Regions from separate parts of the Bradyrhizobium sp. 2S1 genome, predicted to be linked through region 3. Evidence: predicted binding sites of a transcription regulator. Region 3 holds the regulator's gene; each other region holds the start of a gene.
The links. The regulator PhoB, encoded in region 3, activates phosphate uptake and scavenging genes when phosphate is short. The targets are predictions, from matches to a motif close to TGTCATNNANCTGTCAT.
Positions count from the first base shown of each region.

Region 1: a site for PhoB is predicted at 1,344-1,360, ahead of HAP54_RS42655 (OprO/OprP family phosphate-selective porin). Genes of this name have one in related genera too.
Region 2: a site for PhoB is predicted at 712-728, ahead of HAP54_RS13515 (DUF2794 domain-containing protein). Genes of this name have one in related genera too.
Region 4: a site for PhoB is predicted at 1,168-1,184, ahead of HAP54_RS19720 (esterase-like activity of phytase family protein). Genes of this name have one in related genera too.

Region 1 is NZ_CP147717.1:8,924,487-8,926,683, forward strand. It holds gene HAP54_RS42650 (DegQ family serine endoprotease) at 1-1,130, opposite strand, end outside; gene HAP54_RS42655 (OprO/OprP family phosphate-selective porin) at 1,422-2,197, shown strand, end outside.
Region 2 is NZ_CP147717.1:2,849,637-2,851,833, forward strand. It holds gene HAP54_RS13510 (DUF1223 domain-containing protein) at 1-238, shown strand, start outside; gene HAP54_RS13515 (DUF2794 domain-containing protein) at 792-1,163, shown strand; gene HAP54_RS13520 (GNAT family N-acetyltransferase) at 1,349-1,879, opposite strand; gene HAP54_RS13525 (Bax inhibitor-1/YccA family protein) at 1,980-2,197, opposite strand, start outside.
Region 3 is NZ_CP147717.1:1,806,705-1,808,901, reverse strand. It holds gene phoU (phosphate signaling complex protein PhoU) at 1-608, shown strand, start outside; gene phoB (phosphate regulon transcriptional regulator PhoB) at 738-1,448, shown strand; gene HAP54_RS08655 (GcrA family cell cycle regulator) at 1,614-2,126, opposite strand.
Region 4 is NZ_CP147717.1:4,183,041-4,185,237, reverse strand. It holds gene HAP54_RS19730 (FecCD family ABC transporter permease) at 1-326, shown strand, start outside; gene HAP54_RS19725 (heme ABC transporter ATP-binding protein) at 323-1,123, shown strand; gene HAP54_RS19720 (esterase-like activity of phytase family protein) at 1,245-2,197, shown strand, end outside.

The DNA.
Region 1 (2,197 bases), 3.6 Mb from region 3:
GCAGTCAGCACGATCTCGTCGCGGTTGGTATCGGGCGCGGTCTCCAGCGGCACGGTGAGTTTCACCGGCTTGCCGGCGCGCTGCACCTCGATCTCCGCGCTGCCGCCGAGCGGGCGGGTCGCGAAGCGATAGTCGAACGCGTTGGGATCGTCGATCGCCTGGCCGTCGATGCCCACGATCAGGTCGGAGAGCTTCAGCCCGGCCTTCGCCGCCGGGCTGTTCGGCGCGACATTGGCGACCAGCGCGCCGGTCGGCAGTTTCAGCCCGAGCGTCTCGGCGATCTCCGGCGTCACCGCCTGCAGCCGCGCGCCGAGCCATGGCCGCTTCACCGCCTTGCCACCGCCCTTCGCGGAGGCCACCACCACACGCACCATGTTGGCGGGGATCGCAAAGCCGATGCCCTGCGAGCCGCCGGAGCGCGAGAAGATCGCGGTGTTGATGCCGGCGAGCCGGCCGGTCATGTCGACCAGCGCGCCGCCGGAATTGCCGGGATTGATCGCGGCATCGGTCTGAATGAAGAATTGATAATCCGTGATCCCGACTTGAGTGCGCGCCAGGGCCGAGATGATGCCGTGCGTCACGGTCTGGCCGACGCCGAACGGATTGCCGATCGCCAGCACGACGTCGCCGACCTGCAGCTGGTCGGAGTTCGCGAAATCCAGCGTCGCGAATTTCTCCTTGTTGGTCCCCTTCAGCCGCAGCACCGCAAGGTCGGTGCGGCTGTCCTTCAGCACGATCTCGGCCTCATATTCGCGCTTGTCGGCGAGCGAGACCTTCACCTGGTCGGCGCCCTCGATCACGTGATTGTTTGTGACCACGAGGCCCGAGCCATCGACCATCACGCCGGAGCCAAGCGAACGCTGCATCTGCTCGGGCTGCTGCCCGGGCACGCCGAAAAATCGACGAAAAATAGGATCGTCCAGGAATGGATTGCGGTTCTGCACGGTCTTGGCGGCATAGACATTGACCACCGCCGGCTGCACCCGCTGCACGATCGGCGCATAGGACAGCTGCAGCTCGGCCTGCGAGGACGGCACGCGGCGGTCCTGGGCCGCGGCCGGGCCGAGATTCCCGATGAAAGCCAACGTGCACAGAGCGGATAGGGCAGCAAAGCGGGCGGGTCGGAGCATTCTCACCTCTCGTGGAAAACGCCGGAATATAGGCGTGTTCGCCGGGCAATTGAAGGGCGCCGGGCCCGATAACTGCCCCCCGCCGCCGCGGTGCAAAACCCGTGGCAGCCGCGTTGAAGCGCGCCCCCAAACTTCTATGATGACTGTCATCTCACTGCGCCGCTCCGCTTGTTGCCCGCGGACAACAAGCGGAACTGCGATGCTAGGCAGCGCTGTCGTGCGTCAGTCACGATCAACTCCTAGGACGTTTCAGTGAGTGAGTGGGGACTTCAAACACAACAGGGGTGCACAATGAGTGCGACAAAAGTTGGTGCAATCGCCATAGGGCTGGCCGGGGCGCTCGCCGCCTCACCGGCCTACTCGCAATCGGCCGGAGGCGGCAGCGATGCGGAGATCGCGCTGCTGAAGCAGCAGCTGAAGATGCTCGAGCAGAAGCTCGACAAACTGCAGAAGCAGACCAATGCCAACACCGCGACCGCAGCCAGCGCAAACGCCAACGCGAAGGCCGCGGACGCCAAGGCCGCGCGGGTCGCAACCGCCAATGCCGCCATCCCGGTCAAGGGTCCAGTCGCGCCTTCGGGCGTCGTGGTGACATTGCCGAACAACCGGCCGACGATCTGCACCGCGGACGAACAGAACTGCATCGCGATCACGAGCCGCATCCACTGGGATGTCGGCGGTTACGACTATCGTCCGAACACCGCGGGCACGTCGCCGCAGAAGCTCGACAGCGGCGAGAATCTGCGCCGCGCCCGCATCGGCGTGATCGGCAAATTCTTCGGCGACTGGAATTACGCGCTGATCTACGACTTCGGCGGCTCGTCGGACGGCTTCGGTGGCACGGCGGCGGGATCGCTGCCCGGCGGCGGCACCTCCGGCGTCGAGAATGCCTATCTCAGCTATACCGGCTTCAAGCCGTTCGGCGGCAAGATGGCGATCGAAGGCGGCATCATGGATCTGCCCTGGACGCTCGACGAGTCCACCAGCTCCAACGACATCCTGTTCATGGAGCGCGCCTCGGCCGGCATCATCGCGCAGAACGTCGCGGCAGGCGACTTCCGTTCGGC
Region 2 (2,197 bases), 1.0 Mb from region 3:
GAAGTCGGTGCCGATCTCGATCGCGCGCGGCGAGAACCGCGGCCAGGAGATCACCTACCACAACGTGGTGCGCAATCTCCTGAAGGTCGGTGACTGGAACGGTTCGTCCGGGAGTTGGACCGTGCCGTTGGAGAACATCACGCGAGATGGCGTCGACGCTGCGGCGGTGTACGTCCAGGACGGCAATCGCGACAAGCCGGGCCCGATGCTCGGCGCCGCTTTCACCTCGCTTCGCTAGCGCCTCGCGGCGCCAGTATCCGTCGGTCGCGCCATTGGGCGACACGCAGTTTGCCGTGCAGCCCACGCGGGAGGCGGCCGACAACCATCCAGAGATATACTGAAACGAAAGCGGTGAGCCTCTGCGCACGCCGCGATCGTGCGCGGCGGAGCAGGTTCCCAAAAACAAAAAGGACCAACTTTCGTTGGCCCAGTGTTGGGATTAACTCCTTTGCGAACAGGCCCGATCCCGACGGCCCCGGGGGGCTGGGGGCTGGGGGCTGAGGAATCCGGAACCGAAAGGACCGGGCCAACGCAGGATTTTCTTTTCGCAGGGCAGCGGGGCGGGCGATGGGCGGAAGTGGGGCAGCAATATGATTCCGCTAACGTTCCCGTGACTCTCTGGTTTTCCGGATAATCCGCCGCGTCAGACCGTGGTTAAGACCCGGTTGCATCGCGAATGGCCCCTTGCAGGCCCCCTCGCTTAGCGCAATCATGTCAGGGTTGTGACGATCCCGAAAAGGGGGGACCGGCTTTCGGACCATGATCGTCACTGGGACGACAGGAGGCGCTCGATGAGTCTGATCTCGGAGGACACTGATCCGAGCGGGAGCCGCGCCGCGGCGCGCCCCGCCGCCGCGATCCCGCAGTCCAACCGCGTGACCTTCAATCGACTAGAGCTCAACCGCATTCTCAATCTCTACGGCCGCATGGTCGCCGACGGCGAGTGGCGCGACTATGCGATCGACTTCCTGAAGGACCGTGCCGTGTTCTCGGTGTTTCGGCGCGCGTCCGAAATGCCGATCTACCGGATCGAGAAGGATCCCCGGCTTGCGCGTAAGCAGGGCATGTACAGCGTGATTTCGGCGACGGGCCTGATCCTGCGCCGTGGCCATGAACTCGAACGCGTGCTGTTCGTGATCGACCGCAAGCTGTCGCTGGTCTAGCCCCACCTCCCCTTGAAAAGGGGAGGTCGCTTTGCTCGTCAGAGCAAAGCGGGTGGGGATTTGCTCTCTCCGCACACAGCGTCGCCCATGGCTGACCCCCATCCCGACCTTCCCCCTTTCAGGGGGAAGGGGAAGATAGATTATCCCGGATTGCGCTGCGCTCCATCCTGGCTACGGATTGTCGCTCAATCCGCCGGCACGGTCGCGCCGCCTTCGCCGAGCGCGCGCTGCATCATCACGGTATCGAGCCAGCGGCCGAATTTCAGGCCGACGCCCGGGTGTGTCCCGATCATCTCAAAACCGCAGCGGCGGTGCAGTCCGATCGAGCCGGCATTGGCCGAATCCCCGATCACCGCGATCATCTGCCGGAAGCCGCGCGCGTCGCATTCGGCGATCAGGCGCTCCATCAGCTTGAGGCCGACGCCGCGGCGATGGAGCGCAGGATCCAGATAAACCGAGTTCTCGACCGTGAAGCGATAGGCTGGCCGCGGCCGGTAGGGGCCGGCATAGGCATAGCCGGCGACGCGGCCGTCGAGTACGGCAACGAAATAGGGGAAGCCGCCATCGATCAGCGCCCTGTAGCGGCGGGTCATCTCGGCGAGGTCGGGCGGGATCAGCTCGAAGGTCGCAGTGCCGAACCGCACCGCCTGCTCATAGATCGCCGTGATCGAGGGCAGGTCCGCCTCGGCGGTCGGCCTGATTACCGGATTGGACACCGCAGGATTGGACATGGCGCGACAGTATTTTTGCTCCGCGCAAAAGAAAAGCCCCGGCCGCTAGGGCCGGGGCTTGGGTCGATTCCTTCGCTCGAGGCGCTTAGTCGCGCTGGCCGAGCAGCTGCAGCAGCAGCGTGAACAGGTTGATGAAGTTCAGGTAGAGCGACAGCGCACCAGTGATTGCCGCGCGCTCTGCCATCACGCCACCCTGCGAGGCGTAGCCGTAGATGTAGTCGTTCTTCAGCCGCTGGGTGTCCCAGGCGGTGAGGCCCGCGAACACCAGCACGCCGACCACCGAGACGATGAACTGCAGCGCCG
Region 3 (2,197 bases):
ACGCGCTGATCCGCCGCGACGTCGCGCTGGGCAAGCGCGTGGTCGCCGCCGACATCGAGATCGACAATCTGCAGCGCGTCATCGAAGAGCGCGCGGTGCTGACGATCGCCCGCCGCCAGCCGATGGCGATCGACCTGCGCGAGATCGTCAGCGCGATGCGCGTCGCGACCGACCTCGAGCGGATCGGCGACCTCGCCAAGAACATGGGCAAGCGCGTCGCCGCGCTGGAGAGCGATTTCCAGCCGCTGAAGTTGATCCGCGGCCTCGAGCACATGACCGACCTCGTACTGTCTCAGGTCAAGTCGGTGCTCGACGCCTATGCGGCGCACGATCTGCCGGCGGCGATGAACGTCTGGAAGGGCGACGAGGAGGTCGATGCGATCTGCACCTCGCTGTTCCGCGAGCTGCTCACCTACATGATGGAGGATCCGCGCAACATCTCGTTCTGCATCCATCTGATGTTCTGCGCCAAGAACATCGAGCGGATCGGCGACCACGCCACCAACATCGCCGAGACCGTGTTCTACATGATCGAGGGCCAGCAGATCACCGACAAGCGTCCGAAGGGCGATATGACCAATTTCGCCACCACGGTGCCGGGCAACTAGGGCATGATCCGCATCGGCGGAACCGGATTGTCGTCGCGACAAACCGTTTCCACGGGGAATATGCTCAGGGGTTGAGTGTTTCGGTTTGCGTTTGGGCAACGGATCACCACAGAGAAAGAACTTAGACCGATGAGCGCACGCATTCTGGTAGTCGAAGACGAGGAAGCGCTGACGACGCTGTTGCGCTACAACCTCGATGCGGAAGGCTACGACGTCGAAACGGTGGGACGCGGCGACGACGCCGACACCAGGTTGAAGGAGCGCATCCCCGACCTCGTTGTGCTGGACTGGATGCTGCCGGGCCTGTCCGGCATCGAGCTGTGCCGCCGTCTGCGGGCGCGGCCCGAGACCAAGCAGCTTCCGATCATCATGCTGACCGCGCGCGGCGAGGAGAGTGAGCGCGTGCGCGGGCTTGCCACCGGCGCCGACGATTACATCGTCAAGCCGTTCTCGGTGCCCGAGCTGCTGGCGCGCGTGAAGGGCCTGCTGCGCCGTGCGAGCCCGGAGCGGCTTGCCACCGTGCTGACCTATGGCGACATCGAGCTCGACCGCGAGAAGCGCCGTGTGGCGCGCTCCGGCCGCCCGATCGATCTCGGGCCGACCGAATATCGTCTGCTCGAATTCTTCCTCGAGCATCCCGGCCGGGTGTTCAGCCGCGAGCAGCTGCTCGACAGCGTCTGGGGCCGCGACATCTATATCGATGAGCGCACCGTCGACGTGCATATCGGCCGCCTGCGCAAGCTGCTCAATCCGGGCCGCGAGCAGGATCCGATCCGCACCGTTCGCGGCGCCGGCTACGCGCTCGACGACCGCTTCGCAAAGGCTGAGCCGCAGCCGTAAGGCCGCGCGGCATTCACAAGCCGCAACACGGCGTCGTCCCGGCCTAGTGCGCAATTGCGCACTAGGCCGGGACGTCGCCGGTGATGCATCCGGGCGACGAGCCACAAAAAAATCCCCGCTTTCGCGGGGATTTGTTTTTGAAGTCTACGCCAGTGTCCCGAGTGCTCACTTGATCTGCGGTTTCGCCGACGGCCGGCGGCGATCGCCGGCGGGCTGGTAGGCGACGCGCGAGTGGTGTGCGCAATAGGGCAGGCCGCCGAGCGCCTTGCCGCCGCAGAAGAAGAATTCCGGGCTCGAGGGATCGCCGACCGGCCAGTGGCAGGTGGCTTCGTTCAGCTCGAGCAGCGACAGCCGCTGGCTCATCGGCACCACGTTGTCGTAGGAGATCGGATAGGGCTCCATCTCGACCTCGAAGGCATGCGCCAGCGCGGTGTTGCCGCGCGAGACCGGACGCGCCACCCGCATCATGTGCTGGGCGGGGCGGGCCTTGCGCTGCCGCGGCGCCGCCGTGGAGGGGGCCTTGGCGCGGCCGGAGAGGCCGAGCCGATGCACTTTGCCGATCACGGCGTTTCGCGTCACATTGCCAAGTTCCGCGGCGATCTGGCTGGCCGAGAGGCCAGACTCCCAGAGCTTCTTCAGCTGCTCGACGCGATCGTCGGACCAGGTCAATACAGTCATCGCATTCTTCCTTTCGCATGGCGCCGGTCATTGGAGCGACGCTGCGAGCCAAATCCGGGTCAAAATCCCAG
Region 4 (2,197 bases), 2.4 Mb from region 3:
ACAGCGGCGTCGATGTCGAACGTCTCAAGCGGATCTCGATCGTGCTGGTGTCGGCGATGACCGGCGTTGCGGTCTCGGTCTGCGGCGTGGTCGGCTTTGTCGGCATTGTGGTGCCACATCTGCTGCGGCTGGTGATCGGGCCCGCGCACCGGCTGCTGCTGCCGGCCTCCGCATTGCTCGGTGCCATCCTCCTGGTCGGTGCCGATACGGTGGCGCGCACCATCGTGGCACCTGCGGAAATGCCGATCGGCATCCTGACCGCGGCGATCGGCGCGCCGTTCTTCCTCGCCATGCTGCTGCGCCAGCGTGGGCTGGTGTCGCTATGAGCGCGCTGCTCGAAGCACAATCGGTGTCGATGACGGGCGGCACGACTTTGGTCGATGCGGTCTCCCTGCAGATCGGCGCCGGCGAGATGGTCGCGATCGTCGGTCCCAACGGCGCCGGCAAATCGACGCTGTTGCGGATGCTGTCCGGCGACCTCCGTCCATCCCGCGGTTCGATCAAGCTCAAGCAGCGCGACCTCAACGCCTATGGGCCGCGCGAGCTGGCGCAACACCGCGCGATGCTGTCGCAGCATGTCAACGTCACCTTCCCGTTCACCGTCGAGGAAATCGTCAGCATGGGCGCCGGCGAAAGCCCTCGCGCAGCGGCGCGCAACCTCGTCGAAGCGGCGCTGGACGAGGTCGGGCTCGCGCATTTCCGTTGCAGGCAATTGCCGACGCTGTCCGGCGGCGAGCAGCAGCGCGCGCATTTCGCCCGTGTGCTGGTGCAACTCGCCTGCGGCGAGGCGCTGCATGGGCCGGGATTTTTGCTGCTGGACGAGCCGACATCGAGCCTCGATCTGCGGCACCAGATCGACCTCGTCGAGACCGCGCGGCGGCGCGCCGGGCGCGGCACCGCCGTAATCGCGATCCTGCACGACCTCAACCTCGCGATGCGGTTCGCCGACCGCATCCTGCTGCTGCATCGCGGCCGCCTTGCCGTCGACGGCGATCGCACCGCCGCGATGCAGGCCGAGACGCTGCGCAAGATCTTCGAGATCGACGTTGTGATCGACTACACCGCAAACGGCGTGCCGTTCCTGCTGCCGCAGACGATGCGGCCTGCGGGCAAGGCGACGTAACGCCGCAAGGCTTATCCCGCGGCAACACCGGCGATTCACAAAACTGTCAGCCGCCTGTAACAGGCGCCTCCGAGAACACCGCATCGTTTGTTCCTTCGTATCTTTCCTTAGGAGACCAACCATGCGCCTGTCATTGCTTTGCTCCGTCGCCTCTATCCTGCTCGCGACATCGGCGTTCGCGCAGAGCGAAGGCGAATTTCCGGCAAACCTGGCGGGACACGCCGTGATGCCGGCGGAGAGTTTCATCGACGCGCCCGCGGATGCGCCTAATGATCTCAAGACCTCGGGCAAATACACCACCGGCAAGCGCGTCGACGCCATCGGCACCGTGATGGGCAAATCCTATGAGCGGCCGACCGGCGCGTCGCTGCCGTTCAAGGGCCAGCCGCTGCAGGGCCATTCCGGCATCAAGGTGATGGCGGACGGCTCGTTCTGGGTGATCACCGACAACGGCATGGGCTCGCGCTACAACTCGGCGGATTCGATGCTGTACCTGAACCGGCACAAGATCGACTGGGCCAGCGGCAAGATCGAGCGCCAGGAGACCGTGTTCCTGCACGACCCCGACAAGAAGGTGCCGTTCCGCATCGTGCACGAGGACACCGCCAAGCGTTACCTCACCGGCGCAGACTTCGACACCGAAGGCTTCCAGATCATCAACGACACGTTCTGGATCGGCGACGAGTTCGGGCCCTACATCCTCAAGGCCGACAAGACCGGCAAGATCCTTGCCGTGTTCGAGACCGTCGCGGACGGCAAGCCGGTGCGTTCGCCGGATCACTGGGCGGTGCAGTCGCCGGGTGCGCCGGGTGCCTCCTACACCAACGTCAATCTGCGCCGCTCCAAGGGCTATGAGGGCTTCGCCTCGTCCAAGGACGGCAAGTTCCTCTACGGGCTGCTCGAGGGGCCGCTGTGGGATGCCGACAAGAAGGATTGGGGGAAGGTCGACGGCAAGGAAGCCTCGCGCATCCTCGAATTCGACGTCGCGGCGGAGAAGTTCACCGGCCGCCATTGGCAATATGTGTTCGAGCAGAACGGCAATGCGATCGGCGACTTCAACATGATCGATCCGAC